Regions from separate parts of the Lysinibacillus irui genome, predicted to be linked through region 1. Evidence: riboswitches for the same ligand, from Rfam matches in the RefSeq annotation. Region 1 holds a riboswitch; the other holds the start of a gene.
What was found. Region 1 has a riboswitch for S-adenosylmethionine ahead of OU989_RS20930 (cyclase family protein). Riboswitches for the same ligand answer to the same signal wherever they lie in the genome.
Positions count from the first base shown of each region.

Region 2: it holds a riboswitch for S-adenosylmethionine, as region 1 does, so the genes downstream of both, OU989_RS19665 (bifunctional homocysteine S-methyltransferase/methylenetetrahydrofolate reductase) here and OU989_RS20930 (cyclase family protein) in region 1, are expected to answer to the same signal.

Region 1 covers NZ_CP113527.1:4,147,573-4,163,891, forward strand. Annotated here, with positions in the region: gene OU989_RS20890 (sensor histidine kinase) at 1-563, opposite strand, end outside; gene OU989_RS20895 (response regulator transcription factor) at 560-1,228, opposite strand; gene OU989_RS20900 (LysR family transcriptional regulator) at 1,599-2,477, shown strand; gene OU989_RS20905 (VOC family protein) at 2,533-2,973, opposite strand; gene OU989_RS20910 (aldo/keto reductase) at 3,330-4,175, shown strand; gene OU989_RS20915 (winged helix-turn-helix transcriptional regulator) at 4,230-4,613, opposite strand; gene OU989_RS20920 (MFS transporter) at 4,723-5,907, shown strand; gene OU989_RS20925 (YuzC family spore coat inner layer protein) at 6,100-6,498, shown strand; SAM riboswitch class I at 6,593-6,700, shown strand; gene OU989_RS20930 (cyclase family protein) at 6,784-7,521, shown strand; gene OU989_RS20935 (DedA family protein) at 7,551-8,147, opposite strand; gene OU989_RS20940 (Cof-type HAD-IIB family hydrolase) at 8,242-9,015, opposite strand; gene OU989_RS20945 (DUF2225 domain-containing protein) at 9,352-10,035, shown strand; gene OU989_RS20950 (hypothetical protein) at 10,058-10,411, shown strand; gene OU989_RS20955 (erythromycin esterase family protein) at 10,557-11,975, shown strand; gene OU989_RS20960 (DUF4272 domain-containing protein) at 12,023-13,198, opposite strand; gene OU989_RS20965 (SMI1/KNR4 family protein) at 13,200-14,501, opposite strand; gene OU989_RS20970 (MerR family transcriptional regulator) at 14,657-15,511, opposite strand; gene OU989_RS20975 (GNAT family N-acetyltransferase) at 15,598-16,065, shown strand; gene OU989_RS20980 (MATE family efflux transporter) at 16,052-16,319, shown strand, end outside.
Region 2 covers NZ_CP113527.1:3,900,382-3,916,700, forward strand. Annotated here, with positions in the region: gene OU989_RS19645 (sensor histidine kinase) at 1-1,026, opposite strand, end outside; gene OU989_RS19650 (Delta(5) desaturase DesA) at 1,153-2,184, opposite strand; gene OU989_RS19655 (GNAT family N-acetyltransferase) at 2,294-2,791, opposite strand; gene metH (methionine synthase) at 2,873-6,304, opposite strand; gene OU989_RS19665 (bifunctional homocysteine S-methyltransferase/methylenetetrahydrofolate reductase) at 6,297-8,144, opposite strand; SAM riboswitch class I at 8,233-8,332, opposite strand; gene OU989_RS19670 (protoporphyrinogen oxidase) at 8,432-9,826, opposite strand; gene OU989_RS19675 (globin-coupled sensor protein) at 10,013-11,305, opposite strand; gene OU989_RS19680 (SEL1-like repeat protein) at 11,854-13,143, opposite strand; gene OU989_RS19685 (YdcF family protein) at 13,306-14,322, opposite strand; gene OU989_RS19690 (hypothetical protein) at 14,507-14,971, shown strand; gene OU989_RS19695 (DUF2653 family protein) at 14,959-15,246, shown strand; gene OU989_RS19700 (ion channel) at 15,297-15,665, opposite strand; gene OU989_RS19705 (S-layer homology domain-containing protein) at 15,771-16,319, opposite strand, start outside.

The DNA of each region.
Region 1 (16,319 bases):
AAAAATAAAAAGGAAACGGCAATAAAAAATAGGATAACGGCTACAACACCAAAAAATAAGAAGCTACCGTAGTTATCATAAATCTTTATAAGTGGGGGCTTAAAGACATCCCTTGAAATCTCTAACACAATAAAGCCATTTGACACATCATCACCTAAGAAAGCAATTACAGTAAATGGATCACTTCCATAGCGCTCTTTAATAAATTTGGTTGTAAATGCAGGTGTCCATATTTTAGGAAGCTCATCCTGAACATTCATGGTAGTCAGTAAATTTCCCTTTTCACTTACCCAGAACATTGAAGCTGTAGGATATTGCGTTTGCCATTTTTGAAAAAGCTGTTCAATGGTAGCTTCTGATGCATTCTTTATACTTTTTGCTTGTGTATGCCATTGTTCCTCAATATCACTTTCCAGAAGAGCTTCACTTGAAAAGTCTCCAGATCCTGTCTTTGAAATGCCTAACATGAAAGTAGCAACACCGAGATAGGAAATTTGAACAATCGATATAGCTAATACAATAATGAGCATATATTTCGCTAATAATGAACGGAAAAATTTCATAGTTTCACCCTATAGCCAATTCCTCTAATTGTTTCGATAATCTGGGGTTTTGCAGGATTAATTTCTATCTTTTCTCTTAAATATCGAATATGAACCATCAATGTTTTATCACCTTCAATGTAACTCTCACCCCAAACACCCTCATAGAGTTGTTCCTTCGTTAAAATTTGATTTAGATGACGAATAAAATACTGCAATAAATAAAATTGTTTGCCAGTTAGAAGAATTTCTTCTTCATTTAATGTATTAATAATTCGCATATCTTTTGTATAAATTTTAAGATGCTGCAATGCCAATACATCATCGTTTTTTTGATATCTTCTTAGTAATACCTCTAATCTTGCTACTAGTTCATCAGGATGGAATGGCTTTGTTAAATAATCATCAGCAAAATTAAGCCCTTCAATTTTATCCTCAACGGCTGTTCGAGCAGATAGCATCAAAATAGGTAAATCTTTATTCTCTCGTTTTATTCTTTTGCCAATCGAAAAACCATCTAACCCGGGTAGCATGACATCCAATATAGCAAGATCTTTTGAAGCAATATGTTGTTCAAGACCTTCGCCAGACTCTAGCCATGTTACCTCATAGCCTCTTTCCGTTAACTCCTTGCTAACCCATTGTCCTATTTCTTTCTCATCTTCTATGTACAATATATGAATCAATGTTCATCCTCCTTCTTGTTAATAATCAAAAGCTATATTAAAATACCATATTTTGCAATATGAAGTTAACTAGAAATTAAAAACAATATTATTGCATACATGGTTATTATAGGATAAACGCTATTTATTTTCTTAGGAAATGTCTATTAATTGAGTAGATATAAAAAAGCGCAACTATTAATAGCTTTGTGTAAGTTGCGTTTTAAAGGTAGATATTATTATCTGTAATTGCTTTCTCATCTGCTCTAAATACAATTAGAAACTTCACACGTAGGTGCTAGAATATGCTAACATGACACTAACTATATGAAAAACATTAAAAAAATTTGTTTTACTTAGGTTTTACATATAATAAAGGGGTGTGACTTAATTGGATATTCGACAACTAAGATATTTTATAGCGATTGTGGAGGAAAGGAAGATTTCTGCTGCTGCTGAAAGACTGCATATTTCTCAGCCACCATTAAGCCAACATCTAAAAACAATGGAAGAAGAGCTTGGTTCAAAATTGGTAGAGAGAAGCGGCAAGTACTTTGAAGTGACGGAGGCTGGGAAGACCTTATATAAATATGCATTGCAGGTTGCTCAATTAATGGACGAGGCGGAAGCAGAGGTCAAGGATGTAGGGCTAGGCATTCATGGACGATTAACATTAGGCATCAATACATTTTCAGTTGTTGAGTTACCCCAATTATTACATCAATTCCAACAACAATTTCCTAAGGTAACTTATAAAATTCAACAAAATGAATCCTCTTATCTCTGTAAGCTTGTAAGAGATCGTGTAGTAGAACTAGCGATCATTCGTTTGCCCTTAGAATTAGATGATTTCTCTGTCCTTCATATGTACACAGAACCGTTTTATTTTATACAATCCAAGAAGTTTAAGTTGTTAGAACATGAGGTGACTTTGGCCGAAATTCAAAATTGGCCGATTTTATTACCGAGTACAGAAGGGTTAGGAGTTCACTATTCAATTTTAGAAGCATTTTCCCGCTTCCAATTACAGTCCCATATCGTCGGGGAATGTTCAGATACTGCGCTTTTAATGAATTTAATCGAATCAGGTTTTAGCTCCTCCATCGTACCTGAAACCATTCTAAAGCAATTTGAAGACCTACCGCTTCATGCCTACAAAATCCCAACTACAGAGTTATCCACTTCCGTAGGACTTGTATGGATGAAGAATCATTATTTATCTAAAGCTGCACAAAACTTTGTGAATTTAATGAGGGAACATTATTGTTAAGCAGTCAATGGGAAAGAGCACACTAACGTTTCTAGTGAGCTCTCTTTTTGAATCATTATTGAATAATTAGCATATCATTTTCATCAAATTTCCACATATCACCATAAGCTACTTCCCAATAGTAACCGTTTGGATCTTGGAAGTAGCCACTATAACCGCCCCAAAATACTGTTTCTGGCTCTTTTACAATAGACGCTCCAGCTTTTTTAGCTAATGCAAATACGCGGTCCACCTCTTCTTTTGATTTACCATTGTAAGCAAGGGTGATACCTCCAAAGCCGGGGCTAAGTTCTGGTGGGTTTGCTTCATTGATATCGTTTACAAGACGTTCAATTGGAAATAGTGATATTTTAGTTCCCCCATTATTAAAGAACATTACATCTGGATTTGTTTCTTCTCCATACACTACTACTTCAAAGCCAAGTCCCTCTCGGTAAAAGGTAAGTGACTCCACCATATTTTTAACGCCTAATGTGATTAAGTTTAAACGATTCATTTTACAATCCCCTTTTTAAAGCAGTATTACTATTTAAATTCTCTATCCAACAAATTTTTCCTTTTAATTCGGGAAGAAAGTCATTTGGTTGCATCAGCACAGAGATAATCATAATCTATTCATTTTTTTAGATTTCACTATGGATTACCCTTCATTTCTTTATATCCTCCTGATTTCACCTGTAATTTTAAATTGCAAAAAGTACTATTAAAAAACTTTTATCTCTCTAACCATTGGCATCACACAAAAGTTACCTCGACGTTTCTATGAAACAAAAATGTACGTACTTTTTTTTCTTCTTGTGGGGCATCATAATGAAAAAGCAATCAAGCAAACACACAATTGGAGGAATAATAATGATTACTCATTTACAAGATACAATCACATTAAATAACGGCCTACAAATGCCTGGTATGGGTTTAGGCGTTTTTCAAGTAGAAAATGACGCTACTGCAGAAATGGTTAAAAATGCGATCGAGGTTGGCTATCGAAGCATCGATACTGCTGCTATTTATGGAAATGAAGCAGGTGTAGGAGAAGGTATTAAACAAGCTCTAGCATCAACTGGCTTACGTCGTGAAGATTTATTTATTACATCAAAAGTATGGAACGATGGCTTAAGCTATGATGAAACAATTGCAGCATATGAAGAGAGCCTAAAAAAATTAGGATTAGATTATTTAGATCTTTATTTAATTCATTGGCCTGGTAAAGATAAATATGCTGAATCGTGGAAAGCACTTGAAGACCTATATGAACAAGGCAAGATCAAAGCAATCGGTGTATGTAACTTTACTGTGGCACACTTGGAAAACTTATTATCATTTGCTCGTATTAAACCTGTTTTGAACCAAGTGGAATTCCACCCACGCTTACAACAAGTGGAGCTTCGTTCATTCTGTGACAAGCACCAAATTCAACTTGAAGCATGGGCACCTTTAATGCAAGGTGGTCTTCTTGAAGATGAAACGATTTCAAAAATTGCAACAAAATACGGAAAATCAAATGCTCAAGTTATTTTACGCTGGGATGTACAAAATGGAGTGATTACAATTCCAAAATCAGTACGTAGAGAGCGTATGATGCAAAACGCTGATATCTTTGACTTTACTTTAACAGACGAAGAAATGGCATTAATCAATGAGATGAATCGTGAACAACGTGTTGGTCCAAATCCAGATGAATTTGACTTTGCTCTATAAGCATTAAAAAGAGGAAAGAGACTGTCTTGTATGTGACAGTCTCTTTCTCCCTCATTATGATGTTTGCTGCATAGCGATATCTTCATCGCGTTGTTTTAACAGAACATCTTCACCTTTATCCTTTAGTAATTCAACATGCTTTTCGCCCCAAGTGCAAAGCATATTCAAAATAGGCTCCATCCCTTGTCCATAGGAAGTCAATGAATATTCCACTTTAGGCGGTACTTGATTGAAGACCTTGCGATGGATTAAACCAGCTTGCTCTAACTCTCTTAATTGACTTGTAAGCATTTTTTGGGAAATGCCTGGAATCAATCGTCGAAATTCATTTGTTCGAATTTCACCATGGTGGTTCAAATGGCAAAGAATGACCGGTTTCCATTTACCACCAATAACTTCAAGCGTAGCTTCAACACCTATATTATAAATTTTTTGCATTGTAAACCCCCGTAATATTCAAAAGTAACTAAAAGTACTCTACACAACTTTTAGGCATGCATGAATATTACTACACATACTAAAAAAAATCAAAGGAGATATTAGTAAAATGTCACAATCAAAAAAGCCAAATGCAAAATTGACATTGCTAGCACTTGCAATCAGTGCATTTGGTATAGGGTCCACTGAATTTATCAGTGTTGGACTTTTACCATTAATTACAGATGATTTTGGTATATCTTTAAGCACTGCCGGTTTAACCGTTTCTATATACGCACTAGGTGTCACTGTTGGTGCTCCATTATTAACAGCCTTAACATCTCGTCTTAGTCGAAAAACAGTTTTATTGCTTGTTATGACCATTTTTATAGCGGGGAATTTAACTGCAGCTATCGCACCAATTTTTTCTATACTGATAATAGGTCGTATTATTTCAGCATTAGCTCATGGTGTGTTTATGTCGATCGCCTCTGTTATAGCAGCTGATGTAGTTGAACCAAATAAACGAGCAAGCGCGATTGCCTTTATGTTTACAGGCTTAACGCTAGCTACTGTGACCGGTGTTCCACTTGGTACATTTATTGGACAAGTAACAGACTGGCGTATGTCGTTCATTTTTATCGTCATTATAGGCATTATCGGTTTAATTAGTAATGCTTTACTAGTACCTAACCAATTATCAAAAGGTAATCCTATTTCTTTACGTGATATTGGCAAAGTATTAGGCAATATTCGCATGTTATTAATCCTTTTCATTACAGCTATTGGATATGGTGGGGCCTTTGTAGTCTATACGTATGTTTCACCTATTTTAGAGCAATATATGGGCTATTCCCCACATGCAGTAGTAATTATATTAGTTGTCTATGGTATTTGCGTTGCTATTGGTAATACATTAGGAGGCCATTTTGCTAACCAAAATCCGCTACGTTCCATCTTTATAATTTTTGTTGGACTTGCCTTAGCGTTACTTGGTATTGGCTTCACTCTTGAATCACCGATTATCGGTTTAGTCATGGTACTGACAATGGGATTATTTATGTTCATGAATGTCCCAGGATTACAGTTATATGCTGTTCTACTGTCTGAAAAATATGTGCCGTCAGCTATTTCTATGGCTTCAGCATTAAACATTTCTGCTTTTAACATTGGTATATTTTTAGGATCCTATATTGGAGGTTTTATTATTCGCCATCAATCATTAGCACATACGCCTCTTTATGGATTCCTAATGGTTATGCTAGCAGCGATTGTTACATTATTATGGTTGCTTTTCGATAATAAAAAACAATAATATTGTTAGTCCGTTTATCTAGCATTTACTTGATATTTTGGTAATTTAACATCGGTATATATACAATATTGATAAAAAGGAAGCTCCCTGTGGCTTCCTTTTTGTGTTATAAGTAAGACAAGAATGGAGTTACACCTAAATTCGCTTGAATACATAAGATAAGATATCAGCTATAGGATAGGAGGAATTCCATTGTATTACAATCCTTATCCGTATTTCGTTCATCCCTATCATTACTCAGCGCCACCAATTGCCAACCACCTTGCTGTAAGATCCTTTCCCCAACATCTTGCAATGCCGACCAACAATCCCTTTCCACCTGTTGATACACATAAATTAAAATCATCGGTTACACGGATAAAGGCAATTATGCAGCAAGCCCAATTACTGACGGATAAAATTGAAAGCTCCCAGCAATTTGCCCATGATTTAATGAATGCAGCACAACTTTCAAATAAAGCAGAAGTGGAGAAATTAATTTCATCCACAGGTATTACGATGAAATTCGAAACGAACTATACACCTGATAGTTTTAGAATACGTCTAATTGATAATGGCTGTTGTGGTGTCATATTGAATTTAAATTGGTGAAAAAAACCCTAACCTTGTATCCCTATTGAACTTGTAAACTATAGAAAACTATGATAAAGTGTTTGTATTATTATTTCTGAAAATTCTTATATTTTTCTTATCAAGAGAGACGGAGGGATTGGCCCGATGAAGTCTCAGCAACCAGCTCAACAGTATGGTGCTAATTCCAATTGGCCTAATTCCAAAGCCTTGAAGATGAGAAGATGAACTACCGTTGTTTATTCAGGAGTCCTCTTCTATAGGGGGCTCTTTTTTTACTACTATTTTAAGAAAGCAGGGAAAACGATGCCTAATGAATTATTACAAGCATTACAATTATTAAAATCTAAACAATGGGTCGATTTAACACATACATTCGGCCCTAACTCACCCCATTTTTTCATGTTCGAAGATGCAAAATTTGAAACATTATTCTCTCACGATGATGGGTTCTTTGCACAACAGTTCACTTTCCCTGGTCAATATGGTACGCATATCGACCCACCCATTCATTTTGTGCGAGACACACGGTACCTTGAAGAGCTCGATTTAAAAGAGCTTGTTCTTCCCCTTGTTGTCATTGATAAGTCCGAAGAAGCTGCTAGCAATCATGATTTTTCTTTAAGTGTTCAAGATATACTTGAGTTTGAAGCACAGCACGGAAAAATTGAGGCAGGTACCTTTGTAGCGCTACGTACCGATTGGAGTAAACGTTGGCCAGATAAGGAAGCATTCAGCAATAAAGATGCGGAAGGGTATAACCATATTCCAGGTTGGGGCTTAGAGGCTTTACAATTTTTACTGACGGAACGTAAAGTTAGTGCGATTGGTCACGAAACATTCGATACTGATTCAGCAGCTGATTTTCGTAAAAATGGCAAACTAGATGGTGAATACTTTGTGCTCGAACAAGACACTTATCAAATTGAGTTAATGACTAATTTAGACAAGCTACCTGCAACAGGTGCAATTATTTTTAATATTGTACCTAAACCAGAAAAAGCATCTGGATTCCCTGTTCGCTCCTTTGCTATTTTGCCATAACTTAAAAGTCGGTATAGAGATACCGACTTTTATTTTTGTACATTTCTTTTTTTGAATATAAAGTAAACGACGAACATTAATAGAACAAATAATAGGATGAGATACATACTATAATGGGATAAGTAGTAACCAACAAACCGCCATTTCTCTCCAAGCATTTTCCCTAACGTTATAAATGTGAATGTCCAGATAAATGCTCCTGTATAGGCAAAGAACGCAAACTTTTTATATGGATAATTATTAATAGCCGCAATATACGCTGTTATGTGGCGGACACCAGGGATAAAATAGCCTATTAACAATAAGATAGGTCCAATTTTGGCAAACATTTTTTTCGTAAAATCAATTTTTTGTTCAGTTATATGAATTTTTGGCCCATACTTTTGTAGTAATGGTAAGCCAAATCGATAACCAATATAGTAGCTTAAAGTAATACCTCCAACTGCGCCAATCATGGCACTTACTAATGCAGGGATATGTTCAAGGCTTTCCCGATAAACACTATAACCTACATATGTTAAGAAAACCTCATCAGGAAGTGGCAATCCAACTATACCTCCAATTAGGATTACGATAATGCCAAAATACCCGTAATGTTCAATTAGAGATTGCACGTGATGTGCCATAAACTATCCCACCTAAAAATTTTTTAACTATAAAATATACAGGTTTCATTATAATCAAACTGCGGAAAACAGAAGAAGCAACTTGAAGATTGTTTTAAATTATTTGAAGCTGACGCAAAGCAAAGTCAATACCGCCCTCGGTAGATTTCTTTGTAACAAAATCAGCAACGTTTTTCAAAGCTAAGCTGCCATTTCCCATAGCAATTCCTAATCCTACCAGCTCCAGCATATCCATATCATTATCCCCATCTCCAAAAGCAATGGCATTTTTAGAATCAATGTTAAAATAATCTAGTACTGCTTGAACAGCTATTGACTTGGAAACATCCTGCTGTAGTACATTCACAATATAAGGATGCCATCGCTGCCATAATATATTCGGAAATTGACTAACATATCTTTTTTCTCCCTGTTCATCTGTATATAGACACATGAGAAAAACTTCCTCATTCGTAATTTTTTCATTTATAACCGGAAAATCTCCCAAAGACAATGTTTCCTGCATAGCATGTAAAGCAGCTGGACTTTGTATGCTATTCATCGCTAGCTGCTCTGTAAAAAATGTTAAGCTATGCTGTTGTTCCATTGCAAAAGCCTCAACATTTTGGACAATCTCTTTAGCAATAGGCGTTTTATGTAGGACAAGATCATGATGTTTCACATATGCACCATTTGCCGTAATAAAGGTCTCTATCCCCAACTCTTCCAACTCACGGCACATGGATAAAGGTCTTCCTGTAGCTGCTACAAGGTGAATTCCCTTATTCTTTAATAAATCAATTGCCTGCTTTGTACTTTCTTCTACACAGCCATCCTCATAATTGATGAGTGTGCCGTCTACATCAAAAAACACTATTTTATAGTTCAACTTGAATCATCCTCCAAAACAATACTTTTGAACCACACAAAAAAAATCCCTTTAACGATTACTAATAAAATATTTGTACGTATTTCGACAAACTTTCAACCATCTATATAACTTACATTAACAGCACCGATAAATACTATTAAAGGAACAGTTCTAGTGACAATTAATAAATAATGTAATGATTATTTTTATTTTAATAATTCTAAAGGAGTATACCAAAGAACACAGAATTGTTAAAATAAAAGATAATCATTTAAATATATTGAACGATACTTTTTAACGAATAGATAGAACAAAAGAAATAATTTTCTAAAGCAGGCAAAGGAGTTGATTCTTATGGCATTTAACATTTATTACTACGAAAGTAGTGTAGATTGCAAATTTTGCAAAAGGCATTTTACAACATATAAAGTACGCCCTAATCGATATAAAATCATCGAGGAACAAACAGATTTCATGCCTGTTTATGATGGCCTAAATCCTTTGCTGTATGAGGTCGCTGTATGCCCACATTGTGGCTACGCCTACCACAAATCTATGACAAGGACTTATGGACCGTTCATGCAGCTCATTGATGAACTATACATTAAAGAGCTCCAAAAACCCATGGACATCTGCCAGGAACGTACAATCGATGATGCCATAATCAGTTTTAAGCTTGCTTATTTAGTATCCCGTGCTTCAATGGAAGAATCTCTCTTAATGGCGAATTTCGCATTAAAAATAGGTTGGCTATATCGTTTAAAAAACGATGAAGAATCCGAAAAACGCTACCTTTTTGCAGCAAGAGACTTTTATAGTAAATCCTTTGCATCCAATCAGGAGGGTGGAGAGAGAATTCAGTTTTTACATGCTGAACTAAGCCTCCGACTTGGTGATATGGCGGAAGCCCAAAAAGGCTTCTCTCGCTTAATCGCTGATAGAAATGTCTCGCCAAAATATCGAAAGCTTGCCCGTAATCGTTGGGAAAATTATAAATATGACGAACAACCTATAACAGTTAATGAAACTATTAATTAATGGGACGAGGAGAGGACTTGTAATGTTGCTATTTCATAAGAGAATAGATGTGAGAGAAGAGGATATATTTTCAGAGTTGCATCACTTTCTATTAAGGAAAAATAATCGCTACTTAACAAATGATGAGGTTGTCACTTTAACAGGAGTGTCCTCTGAGCTGCTTTTCAAATGGGTAAAAGCAGGAAAGTTAAAAAAATCAATTTTCCCTAATTTAGGTGCACCTTGTGAACGTTGTGGACAAATTACACAGGCTAAAATTTGTGTGAGCTGCTCCTCCTCCATTGTTGGTACGTTAAAACAAGAAGAAAAAGACCGCGCATGGTTCAATCAAATCCAACGTAACCATGTTAGAGCTAGTACGTACCATTATAAATAGCAATCGAACATCTTCATTAATCGAAGATGTTTTTTCTTTTTAACTGACCCTACCAAATTTAAACAAAATTTAAACTAACTCTTCCTAAGCTTTAAACTAAGCTCTCTATAATTAGTATCAACATAAAGAGAAGGACTGATTATCAATGAAGAAGGCTAGGAAGCATAAAGTTTTATTAAGTTTTGCACTGGCAAGTTTAATGACATTGAACGGCGTAGCAAGTGTCTCTGCAGCTGTTCCTGCAAAAGAGCAACAGGTCAATATAGAAAACAAATCTACAGTTAAACAGGCTAGGACCTCTAATGAAACATTACTTGATTGGAAAAAGTGGGTGAACGATCATGCTTACAGTTTGTCATCCATCCAACCTGAAGTATCGAGTGGAACGAAAATCCCTTCTAATCAATTTGAGGATTTGGAGATGCTTAAGCCGTTATTACACGATAAACGTATTGTTTTTCTAGGAGAGAGCTCTCATGGTGTGGCACAATTCAATCATGTTAAAACACGTTTAATACAATTTTTGCATCAGGAAATGGGCTATAATGTTCTTGCCTTTGAAAGTGGTATGGGTAATGTGATGAACGCCCAAGGGCAAATTGACAAACAAGCAGCTCTACAAACAATGAAGGATTCTATTTTTGGAGTTTGGTGGACGAAAGAAACATTGCCTCTGTTTGACTATGCAAAATCAACTCAAGCAACAGAACAACCACTTATACTTACTGGCTTCGATATTCAACAGCAAGGGGCATTTACGAACGGCGATTGGCTCCAGAATCCTAAGTTAGCTCAACAATTTAGTGAAGCTGAGAAACAACTAGCTGAATGGAGCTCCGGGAAAGATTTAAAGGGCTATCAGCAAGTAAAAGCTACAATCATAGATGTGTATAAACAAGTAAAGTCTCAAATTCAATTGAAAGAAAAAGAATTACAAGCGGCTTATCCAAACGAGTCTCATATTGTCAAACTAATGGAACGTACTGTAACAGATCGCATTCGCTTAGCAGACGAATATGTGGAACTAACGATCCAGTCCAATATTGATATTGAACAAAATAATATTGAAACATTTTTAAAAACAATGGAATGGCGTGATCAATCGATGATGGAGAACTTACTTTGGTTAGCTGAGGAGGTTTATCCAACAGAAAAGTTCATCGTATGGGCACATAACGACCATATTCGTAAGGCACAATCGGAAGTAATGGGTTCCCCTTATCCAGTCAAATTAATGGGGGAACGTTTACCAGAAATCTACAAGAAATATAGCTATGTATTAGGTCTATATATGACTAGCGGAGAGACAGCAAATAATATGGGTGAACCGATGGCTGTTTTACCTCCTATCAAGGGATCTATTGAGGATATACTGTCTTCAACTAGTAAACCTTACACATTCATTGATTTGCGCAACCGCCAGAATGAACGAGGCAACTCATGGATGTTCGAGCCCCGCTTATCTTACAGTTGGGGTATGATACAGGAAAGCTTAGTTCCTCGCGATCAATACGATGGTATACTTTTAATTGATAAGGTGAATAAGCCAACTTATGTGAAATAATTTCATATATTAAAATAGCAAACTAGGCTTCCTAGTTTGCTATTCCTTTAAGTATCCATTGATATAGTATCCCATTCTTCATCTTGATAGCCCATCATCCAGAATAAGCCTCTACGTCTTTCCATCACAACACTTTCATTTAACGATAAAGGAGCTACTTGTCCATTTATTCGACTATCTACACAAGCCCAATGTAATCTGTAGATCTTATCTGCTTCATCTAATATCTCTTCCTTACTGCGCAATACTGTTTGCTTATAAAATTGTTCAAATGTTTCACAACGAGAAACGACCTGTATAGCATATTCACAATCACATACGTCGTCAGGGAAATCTAGCTCTTCTACAAGGCCTAATGCCCAAATGAGTGTCCAATAGGCTTCATACTGCCATGAAATATTGACAGCATCTTGAGGACTGGGATGCTGAGTCTCAAGAAAGAATTTTTCATGCTCTGTTAAAGATTCTTGCACCTCATATGTACGTAACATATTAGTGAAGAATTCTCTAGACTCTTCAATATTTCCATTTTGTGCTACATCACAGGCAAATTGAATAACAATCAACAGGGAAACTGCCCTTTTTGCAATTTCTTCTTGGCTCTTAAAGCGGCAACCTTCTAATGGTGGCAGTTGGGGTAGAGAAGTTGCATAAGGGATTTCTTTGTCTGTTAAAAAGGCAATCGTTCTGTTTTTTCGTGTTTCCCCCTGCTCTGATGTCACTTCCTGACTTCTTATCTTCCTTGCACAGGCTTGAGGTCTAAAATTTGCAGGACCTGACTCCCCATTAGAATAAACAATAACGCTACCACTCTGATCCAGTAAAGTGCCATCCGGTAGAAAACCTACACCACCTATGCTTGCTAGCAGTCTCGTAAATAGTTGCATATGGTTTTCCGTTATCTCTTTATCCATTTCGATTGCAATGACTGTATTGAATACAGATATTTGTATCATAACCTGTTCTTTTAAATCTTCATCCTGAAAAGGAATTCTATCGTAATACCCCATCATCCCCGGGATGTTTTGAGTGAAATAATCTGGATTAGTATCTTCAAATAAAACAGTAATAGAACATCTGGATTTTTTGAAAAGCCCTTTGGATTTTACTAAATATCCACTATCACCTCGTTCAATGGTAAAGCCTTTTGCAAATACCTCTGCTATTTTGTCTTGAATATCATCCACATCATTTTTAGACGCAAATATTGTAAAATGATTCAAACTACTCTCTCCTTTGTTGCATAAAGCTTGCCAGTTTCCAATTATCCAAATGATTAAGAACTTGGCTAAACAACTGTCTATTTTTACGAAGAACCTCATGCTCATGCCAATAGGTCAGCAAGAGCCGCCATTTTCCCTCGTCAACAATCGTCGTTGGGATTTTGCCTTGCTGCATCATATGCCAAATAGCTCTGATTGAGGTAATCCTCTCTGCCTCACTACCACTCAACCATTCAAGTAATATATCAGCACTAGGCTGTGACTCTGCCAACAGTATATCCCAACCATCGATTGGAAATGCCACATATGGTCTCATCCATTCTATGATGGTTGGATTGTGTAAATGATGTAATCGATGTAAGGCAGTATAAGCATTAATCTTATCCTTTTCCATATCAGATAAAATGAATGCTAAGCCTTCCTCTGCTGGCAAACAATGTGCCGTTAAATAATCACGCAACCAGTTGGGAATATCGCTTTTCTCTTGCCAAAGCTCTCTTACCCAATTTTCAGCCTCTTTTGAACATACCTTTATTAGCACTTCACTCCATGCCTTTTGATCTGATGGAGATAGCGCCCGCATAATTTTATGTTGGAGAGCCTGATACACCTTCTCTTTATCAAAATGCAAGAAGGCTTCCTGCACTTGAGCTTCCTTTACGCCATGCATGGAAACATAATGAAGTAACGATTCTAGACTAGCTTTAGCCAATTGTAAATTAGAGCTTAAAAATTGCTTTAGCCATGTTAGCCATATTTGTGAGCTTGTCAGATGAATATCCAAACCATTTTCGCTACAAAATTGTCGGTGTTGCCCACAATCTACCCCAATACATCCTAAAGCTGTCATACTGTCAACATATGTATGAAAGCTGTCGGCAAGGAAATCAAATTCATCCTCTTCATGACTCCAATACCAAATCGATTCATCCTCTAGCTTGATAAGAAGCGCATCCCCATTACCTGCAGTAAAAAATTGTACGTATTGTTGTTCAAGATTTTTATCATCCCCGCCAAAGTATGGGAAATCTAAGTCTTTCAAGCTCCAGCCAAACTCACCTGATGGCGTATCAATCAGTTCGTTTGGCAAGATAGCCTCATCTGGCAACGACCAATAGATACTCACTTGTTGTGAGCTGGTTTGCATTGCTTGACGGAACTTCTTAGGAAGTTGTATACCAAGCCTTGACTCTACCTTGCGTAAATCTTGTTCACTAGCGACAGGTTGTACTTCAATTGGATGTACAAAGGCACCTTGTTGCTTCAGCTGTTTCATCAAAAAATTCCAACGCTCAATCCACATTGTTGCTCATCTCCACATCGTGCTCAAATTTCCGTCTTTTTTATTTCTATCGTCAGGAAATCATTTACTAATGAGGTTAATTTTTAATTTAACTACAAAATACTCTTATTTTACTGACATCAAAGCATCCAAGTATGATAAATTACTCAACCAATTTAGTTCGTTCTTCTTAAGCTGTGTTTACTTAATTTTTTTACCTCCATCATAATCTTTGTCACATATTCTTCCTCTCGATTTTTAATAACGGCATCATAAATATATTCCTCATAAACGTATTGACCTAATTCATAGCCCTTTTCATGCATGACATTAAATAATCGTGTATATGTCTCTCCAAGCTTCGCAGAAGGTCCTACATGATAACCAATAACAAATTCACCCTCAATTGCTTTAAAATAAGGATGTCCTTCTCTTGGATTAGGTTGTTCAATATATAGATAGCTATAATTATCGTAATTTCCAGCTAAAACCTGCTCTCTCCTTGTCATTCCACCGATTGGATAACCTGTATCCAATTGAGAACGATCTAACTCCTCGATAAAATCCGATACAGCCTTTACAAACTGCTCTTCTGTAGAATCTTCGATATTTTTACTTAGATATAGTGTTTCTTCAGGAAAATATTCAATTGTAATATCGTCAAAGTTAAGGTGAAGTGCTTCCTCATTTGTTTTAATTTTGACATCAATGATATTTTCAATCATTTCTAGCTCTCGACGTTTCTTTGCTACGATTTCCTTTTGCTGATGCATTAATTCTAAAAAATTTTCTGGGGATTTCTCCGCCATATATTGCTGAATATCCTTTAATGACATACCAACTGCCTTTAATAATTCAATGACACCAAAAAAATCATATTGTGCAAGTGAATAATAACGATAATCTTTACTATCTTTCATGATGGGAGATAACAAACCAATTTGATCATAATAAATTAATGTTTGTTTATTAACCTTACATATTTTGGCAAATTCACCCGTTGTAAAATATTTTACATTTTTATTAAGCATTTTTTGAGTTTCCTCCCTTGACTATATAGTAACTATATACTTTAAATTGTACCTATTCACAATAAAAATAGAAAGGTTTTGACATTATGTTCACGGAGATTCGTGACATTACAGCTTTTAACAAGCAAGAAATTTTAGCATTACGTATCGCTGATAATCAGCAACATTTTATTGAATCAACAGACCAATGCTTAGCAGAGGCAGAATTGGATCAACGCTTTACCCCCTTAGGTCTGTATAAAGATAACATCGCAATCGGCTTCGCTATGTATGGTCTATTCCCCCACGAAGATCACAGTCAGCGTGTATGGCTAGATCGCTATTTAATTGATGAACGCTATCAACAGCAAGGATTAGGTAAACATTTTTTACAGCAACTTATTCAATACTTAGCGGTAAAGTTCAACTGTCGCCAAATCTATTTAAGTGTGTATGAAAATAACGCTGTAGCCATTCAACTATATAAACAATTTGGTTTTATGTTTAATGGTGAACTAGATGACAAAGGAGAAAAAGTAATGGTGCTGGAGGTATATGGACATGACAACCATTAATCCAATTGAAACAAGACCACTAAAACCATTGTTTTTATCGTACTTATTTCCAGCAATGATTGGTATGCTGTTGATGTCTGTTAATATTTTGGTGGATGGTATTTTCGTTAGTCATGGCGTGGGACCATCAGCATTAGCAGGGGTTAATATTGCCGTCCCCATTTTCTCAATTTTGCTATCGATTTCTCTGTGGATCGGTATGGGAGGAGCTACACTTTACTCGATTTCTCTTGGGGAGGGGAATAAACAACGAG
Region 2 (16,319 bases), 250 kb from region 1:
CCGCATCCCATTTAATCCATTACCAGTTTTCCATGCTTGTTTTTTCGTTATTCCTTGTCCATTATCTCGGACTACTAAGTAAACTTCCTTAAAGTTTTGATGAAAAGCAATTTCGCATTTGGTTGCTCCACTATGTTTGACAACATTATTGACTGCCTCTTTTAAGCACATAGATAAAACGTTTTCTACAAGCGGTGGAACTTGCAATGCATTTTTATCGCCCTCAAAGATAAACTCCATTTCTGCCGCCTTTAATATTTGGGAAATACGCATGAGCTCATCTTCAAATTTCGCCGTGCGCATGTCCGAAACCAATTCACGTACCTCTTTTAAGGCGATACTAGCCGTCTGGCGTATATCCTTAATCTCAACTAAAGCTTGCTGTGGGTCACGTTCTATCAGCCTAGAGGCAAGATCACTTTTTAAACCAATCATAGACAATTTTTGACCCAGCGTATCATGTAAATCACGAGCTATCCGTTGACGTTCTTCAAAAACAATTAACTCAGCAATACGTTCATTCGCAGTCTCTAATTGACCTTCCAAGTTTTCACGCTTATTTTTGGAATAAATCGTTAATGGCAATAAGACAACAGCTAAAATGGTCAACACTACAAAGGGTAGCTGTGATAAAAATAAGTGGAGCTCAACAAAAAAGCCTGCTCCTGTAGAAATAACTGTAAACCCTATATGTAGACCATACATAATATAAAAGCCGACCGGTCTTCTTATGTTACCAATAAAAAAGGCTGTGAAAATAGATAGATATACATAACCATATAGAATGGTCATGACTATATTAATGACCATCTCGAAGCTAATCCACATATAAACTAAGCCGCTTTTCGAATTCATGGAAAATCGATAGAAAATAAAATAGAGCATTAAAAATGTAATACCTATTGATATTTCAATGTATGATGATTTTCTAAAAATAAAGAAAAACGGTAGGAAACAAAAAATAATCCATAAATATACGCTGAGCATTGGACTATTCGGAATAATACTATGCCATTTCCTCAACATAATCTCACGCTCTTTCCTACTTTTCCCTTATTATAACAAGAAAATTAATTTTATGCCTGTGCTTTGGATAAGACTCTTCCCTTTACATAAAACAGCCATCTCCCTTGCAGAGATGGCTGTTATCAACTAAGCGGCAATGCTGCCTCTTTCTTTGCGTTTTATAATTTCATTTACTTCTTTAAACGTAACAAATTTACCTTGATCTTCATCATATAGCTTGTAACGTAATGATTCTAAGCTTGTAGCTAAAGTAATCGTTGTCGCCATATGTAATGGCGGTGTTTCATTATGTGCTTTTTCAAGATTATAGTTAGGTACACGAGGGGCTAAGTGATGGACATGATGGAATCCGATATTCCCTGTAACCCATTGTAAAATTTTCGGTAATTTATAATACGAGCTACCCTCAACTGCGGCTTTCACATAATCCCACTCTGAGTTATGTTCAAAGTATGAATCTTCATATGTGTGCTGGATATAAAATAACCAAATTCCTAATGATCCGGCAATAAATAATGTAACACCTTGGACTAATAGAAATGCTTGCCAGCCCATAAAGAAAATTAAAGAGGCACACAATCCGACAATGACAATATTCGTTAACACCGTGTTGAAACGTTCCTTTTTCTTTGCATCCTTACGATTAAAGCGATTTAAGACAAGTACCATATATAAAGGCCCTAACCCAAACATAACAAATGGGTTTCGATAAAAACGATACCATAATCGTTGACCTTTTGAAGCTTGTAAATATTCCTCCACTGTCATCATATCAATATCACCAATACCACGCTTGTCTAGATTCGAGCTTGTTGCATGGTGAATTGTATGTTCACGTTTCCACTTTTCATATGGGAATGATGTTAGTACTCCCGTAAAAAATCCAACCCAGTCGTTTGCCTTTTTACTTTTGAAAAATGAACCATGTGTGCAATCGTGAAAGATAATAAAAGTTCTTACGACGAACCCAGCTGAAATGACACTTAAACCGACAGTTAGCCAAGGTGAAACATCCACTAACAAGTAACCTGCTACCCACAATGCAATTAACGGTACAATTGTATTTATCATTTGAAAAACACTTTTACGCGTATCTGATTTAGCAAATGGCGCTACATCTTGGCGTAACTTTTTCGTTTTTTCTTTAATTGTTGCCATCTTTTACTCCCTCGTTTCCTTTTCCTTATGACCTCATCATAAAATAAGAGTACAAGTGAGAACAGATGCAATCATCATAAAAAGGATATGACATTTGTCATACCCTTTATCATTTCGGTCCAACCAAATGCAGTTGATAAAACACAAGGTCTAGCCATTGTTCAAACTTATAACCTGCATTTCTGATTGTTCCTACATATTCAAAGCCTAATTTTTCATGTGCCTTTATACTACCAATATTTTCACCATCTATACCTGCTACAAGCGTTTTCACACCATTCTCTTGTGCAAATGCTATGAGCCTGTGCATAAGCTTAGTGGCAATCCCTTTTTGATAATGCTCTTTATGCACGTAAACAGAGTGCTCCATTGTATATTGGTAACCGGGATATGGGCGGAATTGACTGTAGGTAGCAAAGCCAGCGATCATCCCATTTTCCTCGAAAACAAGCAAAGGATTTCCTAGTGCCTGCTGCTCCTTAAACCACTGCATTTTTTCATCCAAAGATTGTATTTCATATCGATAGACTGCCTTGCTTGTTAAAATAATATCATTATAGATGTCCAAAACTTCAGGTATATCTTGTTCTTCCATGAATCGAATCATGTTGCTCACTTCCTTAACGAAATTGGTCACACATTCAATGTTTAAAAATAATCATCAGCAGAATGTTATTATATTACACCCTTAAACATTAAAATAGCGAGCATCAGGATGAGCAAAAACAATCGCAGATACAGATGCTTCCGGCTCCATCATAAATCCTTCAGTTAAATGAACACCAATATCTTCAGGCTTTAATAAGCCAAACAGCTTCTCTTGATCTTCCAAGTTAGGGCAGGCAGGGTAACCGAATGAAAAACGTTGCCCTTGATATTTTGCTGCAAACCGATCTCTCATCGTGAAATCTGTCGCGTCAGGGAAGCCCCATTGGTCACGAATTTCTTGATGCATACGTTCAGCAAAGCCCTCTGCTAATTCTAGTGCAGTCGATTGTAGTGCATGGCTTTCGAGGAATTTACCGTCCTCTTTTAACTGGCGTGCTGTAGCCATCACTCCTTTTCCTGCAGTTACTACCATGAGTGCAATATAGTCCATTTCACCGCTTTCTACTGTTTTTAAGAAGTCAGCAAGACATAAAAATGGTTCTACCTGCTGGCGCGGGAAAGTAAAACGTTCAATTTCTGTTTTACTATCAGCAGGATCATAAACAACGACATCATCCCCATCCGCTTGGGCAGGGAAAAATTGATACAAACCTGAAGGCTTTAATAAATCACTTTTCAAATAATCATCTACTAATTCTTTTAGCTCTGTAGCTCTAGAATCTCCCGCTTCAAGCAGTTGATGAACTTGCCCTTTCAAGCCTAAATGATGTCCTAGCAATGTCCGCATATTAACATATGGATATAAATGTGATACAGCATATTCTTTTTTTACATGGCGACGTAAATCTGCTGGTAAATATACAGCTGCTTCTTTGACTGTTCGTGCAGGTTTTATCGTTACCTCTTTTACAGGACGAGCAGCTCGTTTTTCATCTGCCTCTAAACGTTTTTGGCGAGATTCTGCGATTTCAGCTAAGAAATTGGCACGTGTCCCCTCTCCCATTAAAAGATTGGCCTGCTCTAGGCCTTGCATTGCATCTTTTGAATAAATTACAGGACCATCATATTCATCTGCTATTTTTGTTTCAGTAAAGCGTCGAGAAAGTGCCGCTCCACCCACTAAAATAGGTACATCAATACCTGCCTCTTTGAAATCTTGAGCAGTAATGACCATCTGTTGCGCTGATTTTACTAGCAAACCCGATAATCCGATAAAGTCTGGTTTCTCCTTGCGAATGGCTTCAATTAATTGGGCAGGGGTTACTTTAATGCCTAGATCTACAACCTTATAGCCATTATTACTTAATATAATATCCACAAGGTTCTTCCCAATATCGTGCACATCTCCTTTGACGGTAGCAAGTACCATTTTCCCTTTCCCAGCACTCTCTTCATTCTTCTCCATGAATTGCTCTAAATGGGCAACGGCAGCCTTCATCACACCCGCTGATTGTAAAACCTCTGCTACAATGAGTTGATTATCATTAAATAATCGACCTACCTCAGCCATTCCTTCCATTAAAGGACCATTAATGATATCAAGAGGTGTCTCAAAGATTTCACGGGCTGCATCTAAATCCTCTATTAGTCCTTCCTTCGTACCCTCTAGAATATAGTAAGCTAAACGACCCTCAACCGTTTTTGGTATATCGGCTTCCGTTTTTTCCTTCTTTTTGTCACGATAGAAGTCTGTGAATACGGCTAAGGTTTCATCATTTGTATTAAACAGCAAGTCATTAGCTAGCTTTATTTCCTCTTCAGGAATGGAAGCATATCGCTCTAGCTTCTCTGTATTAACAATAGCGTAATCCAAACCAGCAATTGTACAATGATAGAGATACACAGCATTCAGTACTTCTCGGCCCACTGGCGGTAAGCCAAACGAGATATTACTTACACCTAGAACTGTTAATGTTTGCGGCATTTTTTCTTTGATTAGTCGAATCCCTTCAATGGTTTCGAGAGCAGATCCAATATACTGCTCATCTCCAGTTCCTACTGGGAACATCAATGGGTCAAAAATAATATCTTCTGGTGCAATACCCCATTTTTCAGTTAAAAGTTGATAGGAACGTTCAGCAATTTCAAGCTTACGATGACGATCAACCGCCATACCTTTTTCATCAATTGTACCAACAACTAATGACGCACCGTATTTTTTCACAAGTGGTAATACGGCATCAAATCGCTCCTCGCCATCTTCCAGATTAATAGAGTTAATGATGGCTTTCCCTTGCGAAAATTTTAGCGCCTCCTCGATGACTTTTTCATCTGTTGAGTCAATCACAAGAGGAACCTTCACTTTTTTCACCACCTCCTGCATAAAGCCACGCATATCTTCTAATTCATCACGATCTGGGTTTGCTAAACAAATATCAATAACATGGGCACCATTTTTAACTTGCGCACGTGCAATCTCTGCTGCTTCCTCAAACTTTCCATCAATGATTAAATTTTTAAATTTTCGGGAGCCGATAACATTCGTTCTTTCTCCAATAAATAATGGACGCATGGAATCGTCATACAATAATGGTTCGATACCAGATACCGCATGACCATGCGTTTTTTCTGGTAATTGTCGTGGTTTTTCACCTTTTAAAACTTCACGAATAGCTGCAATATGTGCTGGAGTTGTTCCACAGCAACCACCTACAATATTAAGCCAACCCTTTTCTGCAAAGCCTTTTAATTTTTGCGATAAAGATTCTGGCGATTCATGGTAACAGCCTTCTTCATCAGGTAAGCCAGCATTTGGATAACAACTTATATAGCCTGTTGAAAGCTCTGCTAATGAACGAATATGATCCGTCATAAACTCTGGTCCTGTCGCACAGTTTAAGCCAACTGATAATGGTTTAATATGCTCAATAGATATATAAAAGGCATCAATCGTTTGTCCTGCGAGTGTCGTACCCATCGGTTCAATTGTTCCTGAAATCATAACGGGAAGTTCCTTGCCAGTTGCCGCGAAAGCACGTGTTACCCCTAATGTGCCGGCTTTAACATTCAGCATATCCTGACTTGTTTCCAATAACAGCACATCTGCTCCTGCCTCAATTAAGGCCTTCGCTTGGATAAAGAAATTTTCCTCGAGCTCATCAAATGTAATACCGCCAGTTACGGATAATGTTTTTGTTGTTGGTCCCATAGCTCCAGCTACAAATCGCGGCCAATCCGATGTTGTAAATTTATCCACCGCTTGGCGAGCAATTTCAACTGCACGTTTATTAATCTCTTCCGCTTTTGCACCCAGATCGTATTCATTTAACACAAGAGGAGTTCCACCAAATGTATTCGTACAAATGATATCTGCGCCAGCCTCTAAATATTTAAGATGAATTTTCTCTATAACATCAGGTCTAGTAAGCACAAGATTTTCATTACACCCATCGAGCTCCTCTCCACCAAAATCATCTGCCGATAAGTTTTCATTTTGTAGCATTGTTCCCATTGCGCCATCAAGAATTAAAATACGTTTCTCTAATTGCTCTTCAATCAAGTGCTTAGCCATGTATACTTACTCCTTTTTTTTGTTCATCCAATTGCTCAATATATTTCATCAACTCTAGTGTCACATCATAGCGTAAAAAAGGTGTAATAAGGTAAATACCATTAAAATATTGCGCAGCCACCTCTACTAATTCCCTTGCAATGGCAATACCCTCAGCTGTTGCACGTTCTTTATCTTCACCACAAGCCTTCATTCTTGCTAAGGCATCTTCTGATAATTTGATGCCAGGCACCTCGTGGTGTAAAAACTCTGCACTTTTATAACTCGTAACGGGCATAATCCCAATATATATCGGTGCTTGTAGATGCTTTGTTGCCTCGTAAATTTCCACAATTTTTTCCTTCGTATACACTGGCTGTGAAATAAAATAATCTGCACCATGTTCGATTTTCTTTTCTAAACGTGCCACAGCACGGTCTAACACACGAACGTTTGGATTAAATGCAGCAGCCACTGAAAAATTTGCTTTTTTTCGAAGGGGTTTACCAGAGAAAGAGACCCCTTCATTTAACTGCTTAATTAATTGGATTAGCTCCATCGAGGAGACATCATAAACGCTTGTCGCACCTGGGAAGTCCCCAACTTTTGTTGGATCACCCGTAACAGCTAAGACATCATGAATTCCTAAAGCATTTAATCCCATTAAATGTGATTGCAGACCGATTAAATTACGATCTCGACATGTAATATGTGTTAGAGGACGTACGCCATGTGTATTCTTCAACAATGCTCCCATTGCAATATTGCTAATACGAGGAGAGGCTAGAGAATTGTCTGCCATCATGACTACATCTGCGCCAGCATCATACAATTGTTTTGCTCCTTCAAGGAATCCATCAATTTCTAAATGTCTAGGTGTATCCAGTTCTACAATGACAGATCGTTCACGTTTTACTTTTTCATGAAGAGGCTCATACTTAGGAGGCTCTGCTTCTCGAACGACCTCAATCTTTTCAGGTTTCGCATGCTTTTCATGAACGGGTGATAACTCCTCTAAATATTTTTTTGCTGCCGCTATATGCTTTGGTGTCGTACCACAGCAGCCCCCAATCAAGCGTACCCCTTGATCACGTAGTTCTACTGCTGCTCGACCAAAATAATCAGCCTCCGATTCATAAACGACACGCCCATCTTCTAAGTCAAGAAGTGAAGCGTTCGGATAAGCTGACATAAATGCCTTTTCAGGAAGTTCTACGCCTTCAAATGCTTGTATTGTATGATGTGGGCCAAGCCGGCAATTGACACCAACGATATCTGCACCAAGTGTTTCTAGCTCATGCAAAGCATTATTTAAAGACATTCCATTTTGTAAAACACCAGGCTCATGCATAGATACTTGTGCAATAATTGGTAACATTGTTTTTGCACGTAACATTTTTAATGTTGCAGTTAATTCTTCAAAATCATAATAGGTTTCAAGTAAGAGGCCATCTGGATTTCCTGCAAGTAAAACACTTGCTTGTTCCTCTACAGTCGCTAATATTTCCTCTAGTGTTGCATCACTTTTTCGGATACCACGAATACCTCCTATTGTCCCTAAAACAAATTGACCTCCATCTGCAGCTGCTCGCTTAGCAATTGTAATAGCTGCTTCATTAAATTGTTGAACGCGTGATTCTAATCCATAGCGAGCTAATTTGATGGCATTTGCACCGTACGTATTCGTTTGAATGATGTCAGCACCAGCCGCAATATATTCTCTATGAATCTTTTCAATTAACTCTGGTCTCTGCACATTCATTTCCTCATGGCAATATTCCAATCCATAGCCATAAAGAACTGTGCCTATTGCACCATCCGCCGTCAATACATGCGTGTTTAACTTCTCAAGCAATCCCATAAAACTAGCCTCTCTTCCTATGTCTCTGTATAATAAAAAGCCTTCTTTCATAAAAAAGAAGGCTTTAACGATTCAGCATTGTTGTTCCTTCTCATCTTCGACTCAACGGTCTTCTGGATTTAGCACCTGACAATAAGTTGGTTGCTGAAGCTTCAATGGGCCAGTCCCTCTGCTTCTCTTGATAAGAATTAAGTATGAATTTTTTAAATAATTAAAAGAATCATATCGTTTACTGACGAATGAGTCAAGAGTATTTCACGTAACAAAGTAATTTTTAACTTAAAATCTTAGAAACTGGATAGTTCCTCTGCAAGCTCCTCACCAATTTTTTTCCCATTTTGAATGCAAGCTCCGATACCTACACCAAAATATGAACAGCCTGCTATAGCTAAATTTGGATAGTTTTTGTTCAGTTCCTGAAGCAACCCTTGTAACGCTTCTCTGTGAGCTAAGTCGTATTTAGGCATTTGATCAATCCATTTTGTTACATTTACTACGGTTGGATCCTCTTCTATTCCCAAGCTCTTTCGAACATCCTCTAAAGCAACGGTTGCCAATTCTTCATCAGTCATGGTACGTAGTTGTTCATACGCTGGGTTAATACTCTTATAGAAGAGTCGTACAAGTAATTTATTGTCTCTCGATGTATGCTTCCATTTACGACTTGTCCAAGTTGCTGCATTACAAGTAACGTTAGAATTATGAGAGACAATATAGCCCGTTCCATCTGCTGGCAATTTCGCGTCTGGTACATCGAAGCCTAAGTATATGGTAATGGCTGACGCAGTAGTAAATTGATTAAAATAACGGTTTAATGATTCGTCCTTCATGAGGCTTTGAACAGCTTCATTCGGTAGTGCAAGCACAACATAATCTGCTCCGATATTTTCACCATTTGCTAATGAAATTGTATAGCGGTCTTCCTGTTTTTGAACATGTAAAGTAGCGACACCCTTGATAATTTCAACATTGGTTAATGTTTGCTCAAGTCGATCGATTAAAGAAGTTAAACCATTTTTAAATGATATAAATTTTTTATTGGCAGCTTTAACAAATTGCTCACGGTTCGCATCAAAACCTTTAATGATACTTCCATAATCATTCTTATAATCAATTAAATACGGTAAAGTAGAAGCAATTGAAAGCTGATGTAAATCACCTGAATACACACCTGCTAGAACTGGTGCAATTTGGTTTTTTACTAGTTCCTCTCCTAAATAGTAGGTTAAGAACTCGCCAATTGAACTTTCCTTTGTAAAGCCTTTGTTTGGTAATGTCAAATCCTTTAATGCTTCCTGCTTTCCTTGCTCTGATATTAATGTGCTTTCCTCTAAGGATGCCAAGCTCATTGGAATACCAAATGTAGAATCAGCTGGAATAGCATGTAGTTCATTATTTGTGTAAATATAAGAAATGCCGGTTTCGTTATAAACTAGATTATCTTCAAAATCAAGCTCCTGCACTAGCTCCATAACACCTTTATGGCGAGCGACAATAGAATCAGCACCTGTTTCCATAATAAATCCTTCTTCATATGCCGAATGTAACTTACCACCTAGATATGTATTTTTCTCTACAAGTACTAGACGAACATCTAGATTATTCTCCTTCACTTGACGTTGTAAGTAATGCATTGTGCATAATCCTGTAATTCCGCCACCTAATACAACAACTGTTTTCATATAAACCGCCCCTATTATTAGTTCTTTCTACAGTATAAACCTATTTTCATTGAAAATTGCATTCAACCCTTTACAAATTTAGCAAAAATAGAGCTATCCCTTTAGGAGATAGCTCTAGCCAACATATATATTAATAGGTACTATAGTGTTAATTACGCCTAATACATTGTAGTAAATACTAACCGTCTATACTTTTAAATTTTGCGCAAAGGTCGCTAATTTTTCTGCCGAATTCGTTACTTCTGTAAATGATGTCCCTAACTCACCTAATATACCTACGATTGCTTGTATTTTTGTTGCCATGCAATCATTTTGTTCTTTTGCTTCAGTCATGGCATCTAGTATACTCGTAAACTGGCCTTCTGTTTGCAACATATTTTCCTCACCAGACGCTACTTCTCCTTGAATATTCGTCAAAGAATACTCTAATTTCTCAGTCCGTTCGCTTGTTTTTTTCAATAACAAAGCAACCGCTGTTACCGAATCTTTTGTTTGAATAGATAACTTTCGAACTTCGTCTGCTACTACACTAAATCCTTTTCCCGCCTCTCCAGCTCGAGCCGCTTCAATAGCTGCATTCAAAGCTAACAGATTAGTTTGATTCGCAATAGTAGTAACAACACTCATGATTGTCTCCATTTCTCTAGACATACCTGATAATTGTTCTATATTTTCTTCAATATCATAAAGTGAATGAATAATATTATGCATATTTTGTGATTGATTTTTTAAACGTTCCCGTCCTGCAAGTGCTTCATTTTCAGCTAAAGTCGATACATCAAGCGATTTTTTGGCCAATTTTTTAATCTCATCAGACTGCTTGCTGAGACAGCAAAAAGAATGATTGGTTTCCTGAGAGATTGTGGCAAGCTCTTCAGAAGAACGTACAATTTGTTGTTCAATTGCGACTCTCTCATGCTCCATGCTTTCTTTCATTTCTTCAACAGTATTTTCAAAAGCTTCTAAGACGAGCTGTTGCTCAAAGTTACAAATTTTCGATATAGCTCTTATTGTATTGAACTGATCATAAGGATACTCTATATTTTTTTCAACTAAATCAATAAATGAAATAGATAAATCTTGGAATGCGCAAATATACCATTGTGTTCTTAGTCCAATGTGGACATGTACCTTCGCAATTTTTACACGCCTTAGATAGAACTCCTCATCAATTATTCCATTAAACATTTCGATAATATGCTTCCGTAACGTTACTTTAAGCTTTTCTACAGAACTATGTTGACTAATAATATCTACCAAATGATGCTCTGTTCCTATCATGTTATAAAAGCGGTTTACGATGTGATCTACATTGTCCATAACATATGGCTGGAAAGCCTTTAAATATTGTAAGTCTTGCTCCGTTAAGTTCAGCATTTCAATTTGCTTCGCCATTGATTGGCGATTAGACAAATCCATTTTCACTGTGTATTGCTGTAGATCCAATACCTTCGTCTTTCTCTGTTTTTGAAAAATCACACATCTTCCCTCTTTCATTCTGTTTACTTTCAGCAGGCCGAGAAACATCAAATACCTTTTAACATATTGATAGATTAATGAAAAAATACCTATCCATAACGTCTTGGCATAACCATATACATTTTTCCAAGTTTATTGAAAAAAACTTCCCTTTCAAACACTATGAATGACAAACAGTAGATTTTTGCATATGTACCTTTTCAAAATCACTCATATACCTTAATCATTTTATAATTTGCTGTCAATTTTTAACCACCCAATATTTTACATAAAATGTATAAAAAGTCCCTACAGTAAATTCACTTTAAAAAACAATTAAAAAGCTACCACACTATTAATTGGTAGCTTTTTTTACCCGATTTCTTGATTATTATGCTTATTTTTTTAAAATTTCTTCTGGCACCCTATAAATTTCACTATATTAATAATTTTTACCCTTAAAACAACTAAAACTATATACTTACTAAAAGGTTTATTCATATACCAAAAGTTTCATGTTAATCAGATGTATAAATAATTCAAAGACACTATATTTTTTAACACAAAATTTACAAACTTTTAAGTTCCTGTAATATTTCCGAAGCTTCTTTAATGCCTGCATCTGCTGCAAGTCCATACCACTTGATGGCCTCTTTCAGATTTCTAGCTATCCCTTCACCTTTATTGTACATATGCCCTAGCTGTAACTTGGCCTCTGCATCCCCTTGAAGGGCAGCCTGTTTAAACCAATGAATGCCTTTTTCAATATTTCGTATACCTGCAAGCCCATTACTCCATATATACCCCAAATCATAAAAAGCATCTACATGATATTGTTCTGCAGCTCGTTCATACCAAAATAGTGCGCGGTTTACCTCCTTCGTTTGGCCTAGGCGTCCCTCTAAATAAATTCCACCAAGAAGATATTGTGCTTCTACATAACCGGCCTCTGCAGATTGTTTATAGGCATTGAATGCTGCCTCCATATCTACAGTCACGCCTAACCCCTGCTCATATATAATCCCTAGCGTAAACATGGCCTCTGGTACATTCTTTTTAGCAGCATAGTCAAACCATTTTTTTGCTAATGTATAATCCTTCGTTACTCCTTCACCATTAAAGTACATATCCGCTAAATTATTGGCAGCATCCGCATGTCCCTGCATTGACGCCTTTTCATAGTATAAAAAGGCCATCGAATGACTTTCTTCTACTCCAATTCCTTCAAAGTAAAAATTACCTAACATATATTGTGCATCGGCATTCCCTTGAGTCGCAGCTAACTCAAACCATTTCAATGATTTTTCGATCTGAAAATGATTACCTTCCCTAGCATTGTAATATTCACCTAGTTGATACTGTGCATCCGCGTCCTGTTCTTCAACCGCCTCTTTATATAGATCAATCATGACCTCATGATCCAAATCCTCTTCCTCTGAAATAGCAACTTGTTCATTATTTTGGTGGTGGAAGTACCATTCTATAATATCAAGCACGTCATCCACTACTTCTATACGATTTGCTAGCTTTTCTAGCGAGGAAATTTGCCAAACAAGTATATAGATTGACTGTGGTATGGCCTCACGCAACACATCGTCATACTCCGCTAACAATGTTAATACATTCTCCTGCACTGATTGGTATTGTTCTGATTGGACAATTTGTAAATGGCGTTGCTGCTGTTCTTTTAATAGCCTCCTCACTATTTGATACAATATTTTTTGCAAGGCTGCTAGGTTAACTTCAGCGAATGTAAGTAATTTTATATTTTGAGCAAACCATGAATTTTCTGTTTGTATCAGATTTTGTAGAGAATCAATTCGTTCTTTGTTTCGCTTAACTAACATTTGCTCGTACATTATTTTCCTCCCTTGCACGCTCTATCAATTACGTCCAAATTTTTTCGAACTTGCTCGAAAAGCTCACCTTCACAACTACCGCTTCACAATCAGAATAAAAATTGCTGAATCAAGCTAAAAAACTGCCTTACCACTATTATATGGAAGACAGTTGAATTTTGGTTACACATACGCTCTCAATAGCAAGCCTACGAATAGGGTGATGATTAAAAAGACTGTAATGTGTGCCCATTTATACATTTCTAATAAGCCAATAAATTCTCTTGTGAATGCGTTTGGAACATAGTAAAAGGCTGTCTTAGAACCAATTCCTTCCGCATCTAATTTTGCCTTTTTCGCATAAATACTTGCACGAAACACATGAAAATTATTCGTAACAAAAATAGAGCGATATTTTTCACCTTGTGCATGATGGTCCATTACCTTTTTCGAAAAGGACATATTTTGTTCTGTATTAGAGGATTGATCCTCTTTTAGAATCTTGTCAGGGGGAATTTGGTGAATATTAATTAAGTATTGTTTCATAGCAAATGCTTCCGATATCCTTTCATCATTCCCTTGCCCACCTGACACAATGATAAAAGGCCTTTCCCCATACTTTTTATATTGCTTCACCGCCTCATCTAAACGACTTGCTAAAAGAGGGGGCACTCTATCACCAATTAACCCTGAGCCCAGAGCAATTATATAGTTAGGTTCATAGCGTATCGGCGTATAATGATACAATATGGCATATGCTAGGACACTTGTGTATAAAAACATTGTATAGCCAAAAATCAAAAATGCATAGAAGAAAAGAATATGCCAAAGGACATTTTCAATTTCAATAAAAATGACGAAAACATACCATATCATCATCATAACAAAACTTAGCCCCAGAATGGCTAACATTAAATTACGTACTTTACGTCCTTCCTTTTCCAATAATACTTTACTATTGAAAAACATGGCGATTGATAAAATAAACATAATGCTAGGAAAGCTTGCTAATATAATAAATATCCCCATTTCTGAAATAATCCCCTGATCATTTGGCAGCAATAACGGATAATGGATCATAAGTAATCGAATAACATATACACCTATCAAACCAAGAGCTACCACATTGAGAAAGCGCCTTTTTTCTGTTAGGTACAACAGGAAAAATATTGAAATTAATATTATGAATGTTAGTAGCATCACTTCACCCCTTCCTATTACTTCATTTTTACAATCATTGTATCTGTCACTACTTGTTCAAATTTTTTGATAGAGCCCAATTATCTGAAGCGTTTGTTTTATTTTTTAATAAAGTTCATGTAATATTACTATATAAGAAATAGTTTATGACCAAACTCAAAATTATATTGGAGGAATGTAAGTAATGAAAAAAATTCTTGCCGCTCTTTTTGCAGCGACACTGATATTTTCAACGGTTGGTGCAACATTATTCATTTCAGATACACCAACGGCAGAAGCTAAATCCTATAAATCAGGTAAAAAAGGCTTCTCTAACAATAATAATAGCTCGAATATCCAGAAATCACAGGATACTTCTAAAGATCAAAACAATGCAACAACAAATAAATCTAATTCAACATCTACTAATAAAGTGGATACTACTAAAAAAGGTGGCTTTTTCTCAGGAGGTCTGATGAAAGGCTTAATGCTTGGGGGACTTGCTGGTTTATTATTCGGTAGTCTATTTAGTGGTATGGGGTTACTCGGAAATATTTTAGGTTTATTAATTAACGTAGCGGCAATTGTCGTTATTGTGATGCTTGTCATAAAAATTGTGAATATGTTTAAAGATAAAAAGCGTAAAGAGGAAGCACAATGGCACAAATAATTAATGAGCAAGATATTATTAATGCGATTTGTTTATCTCAGGCATATTATAAAAACATCCGCCCAGAAGATGTGCTAGTTGAATTAACATACGATGATGATACAGGCTTCGGTGCTGAGGTTGAAGTAAACGGTCAAATTGAGATGCTCAATACGGCAGCCATGATTGGCGCATTACGTGTTTGGATTAAAGACGTTCTACATGGTGACCCTTTCTCAACAGGAATTGAGCTAGTTTTAGACGATGAAGAAGGCATTATTGCCAAATTATCATAATAAAAATAGCAGTACAATGAATCCTTCATAAGATTCATCGTACTGCTATTTTACTTTTTCATCCGTTTCTTCACCTCTTCTTTTTCTTCTTCATTAAGAGAAAAATCGACTATTGAACGGCCAAGCATTAATAGCATGATAAACATGACTCCCGTACCAACAATTAAATAGATCATTGTGAAAACTTTAGAATATGCCGTAGTTGGATAGAGCCCTGTTTCTACGCCTGTTGGAATCAAACTGACAACTGCAAAATACATAGCGTCCAGCCAATACCATCCTTCAGTCCCCTTGTAAAACAATGTTCCTGAAAGAATGATTAAAAACAGTGTAGTAAATAATGAGATAAACTGTGGTCGCTTAAATGACCTCCACAATCCTTTCGCTAATCTTTTAGCAGATAATATAAATGAGAGCATCCCTAACCTCCTTTTTTCTGAACGTTCTATAACATAGTTAGACTATACGTTGTTTTTAACAAAAACGTCAAAAGGTAGAGGCAAATTACCTCTACCTTGTAAACTTTATTTAATCAATACATGACTAAGGTTTGTAAATATTTTCGCTGCTTGACCTCTCGTTGTGGCAGATTCCGGAGAGTATTTCCCCTGATTCCCTGTCACAATCCCTAATTCATATAACATAGAGACTGCACGTTTTGTTTCAGCATTATAGGAGGCTACATCTGAAAATGGCGATTCAGCTTTTGCAATATATGGCTGATTAAATTGTTGCTCATAGGCACGTTGAATCATTAATGCTAATTGGGCACGTGTAACAGACTGTCCAGGATTAAATTTCCCATCCGTTCCCTTTACGAGACCATGTACATATGCTGCTGCAATTTCAGACTGCATTGTAGCATCATAGTTTGCAATGTCCGTAAATGGTGCTTTTTCCGTTGTAGTTAAGCCCAAGCTTCTTACAAGAATAGCAGCAGCTTGAGCACGAGTTAGACTACTCTCAGGTCGAAATGTACCATCGGGATAACCATTCATAATACCGGTTTCTGCTACATTTTGAATATACTCTTTCGCCCAATGATTCTCTGTATCTGTGAAACTTATTGCTCC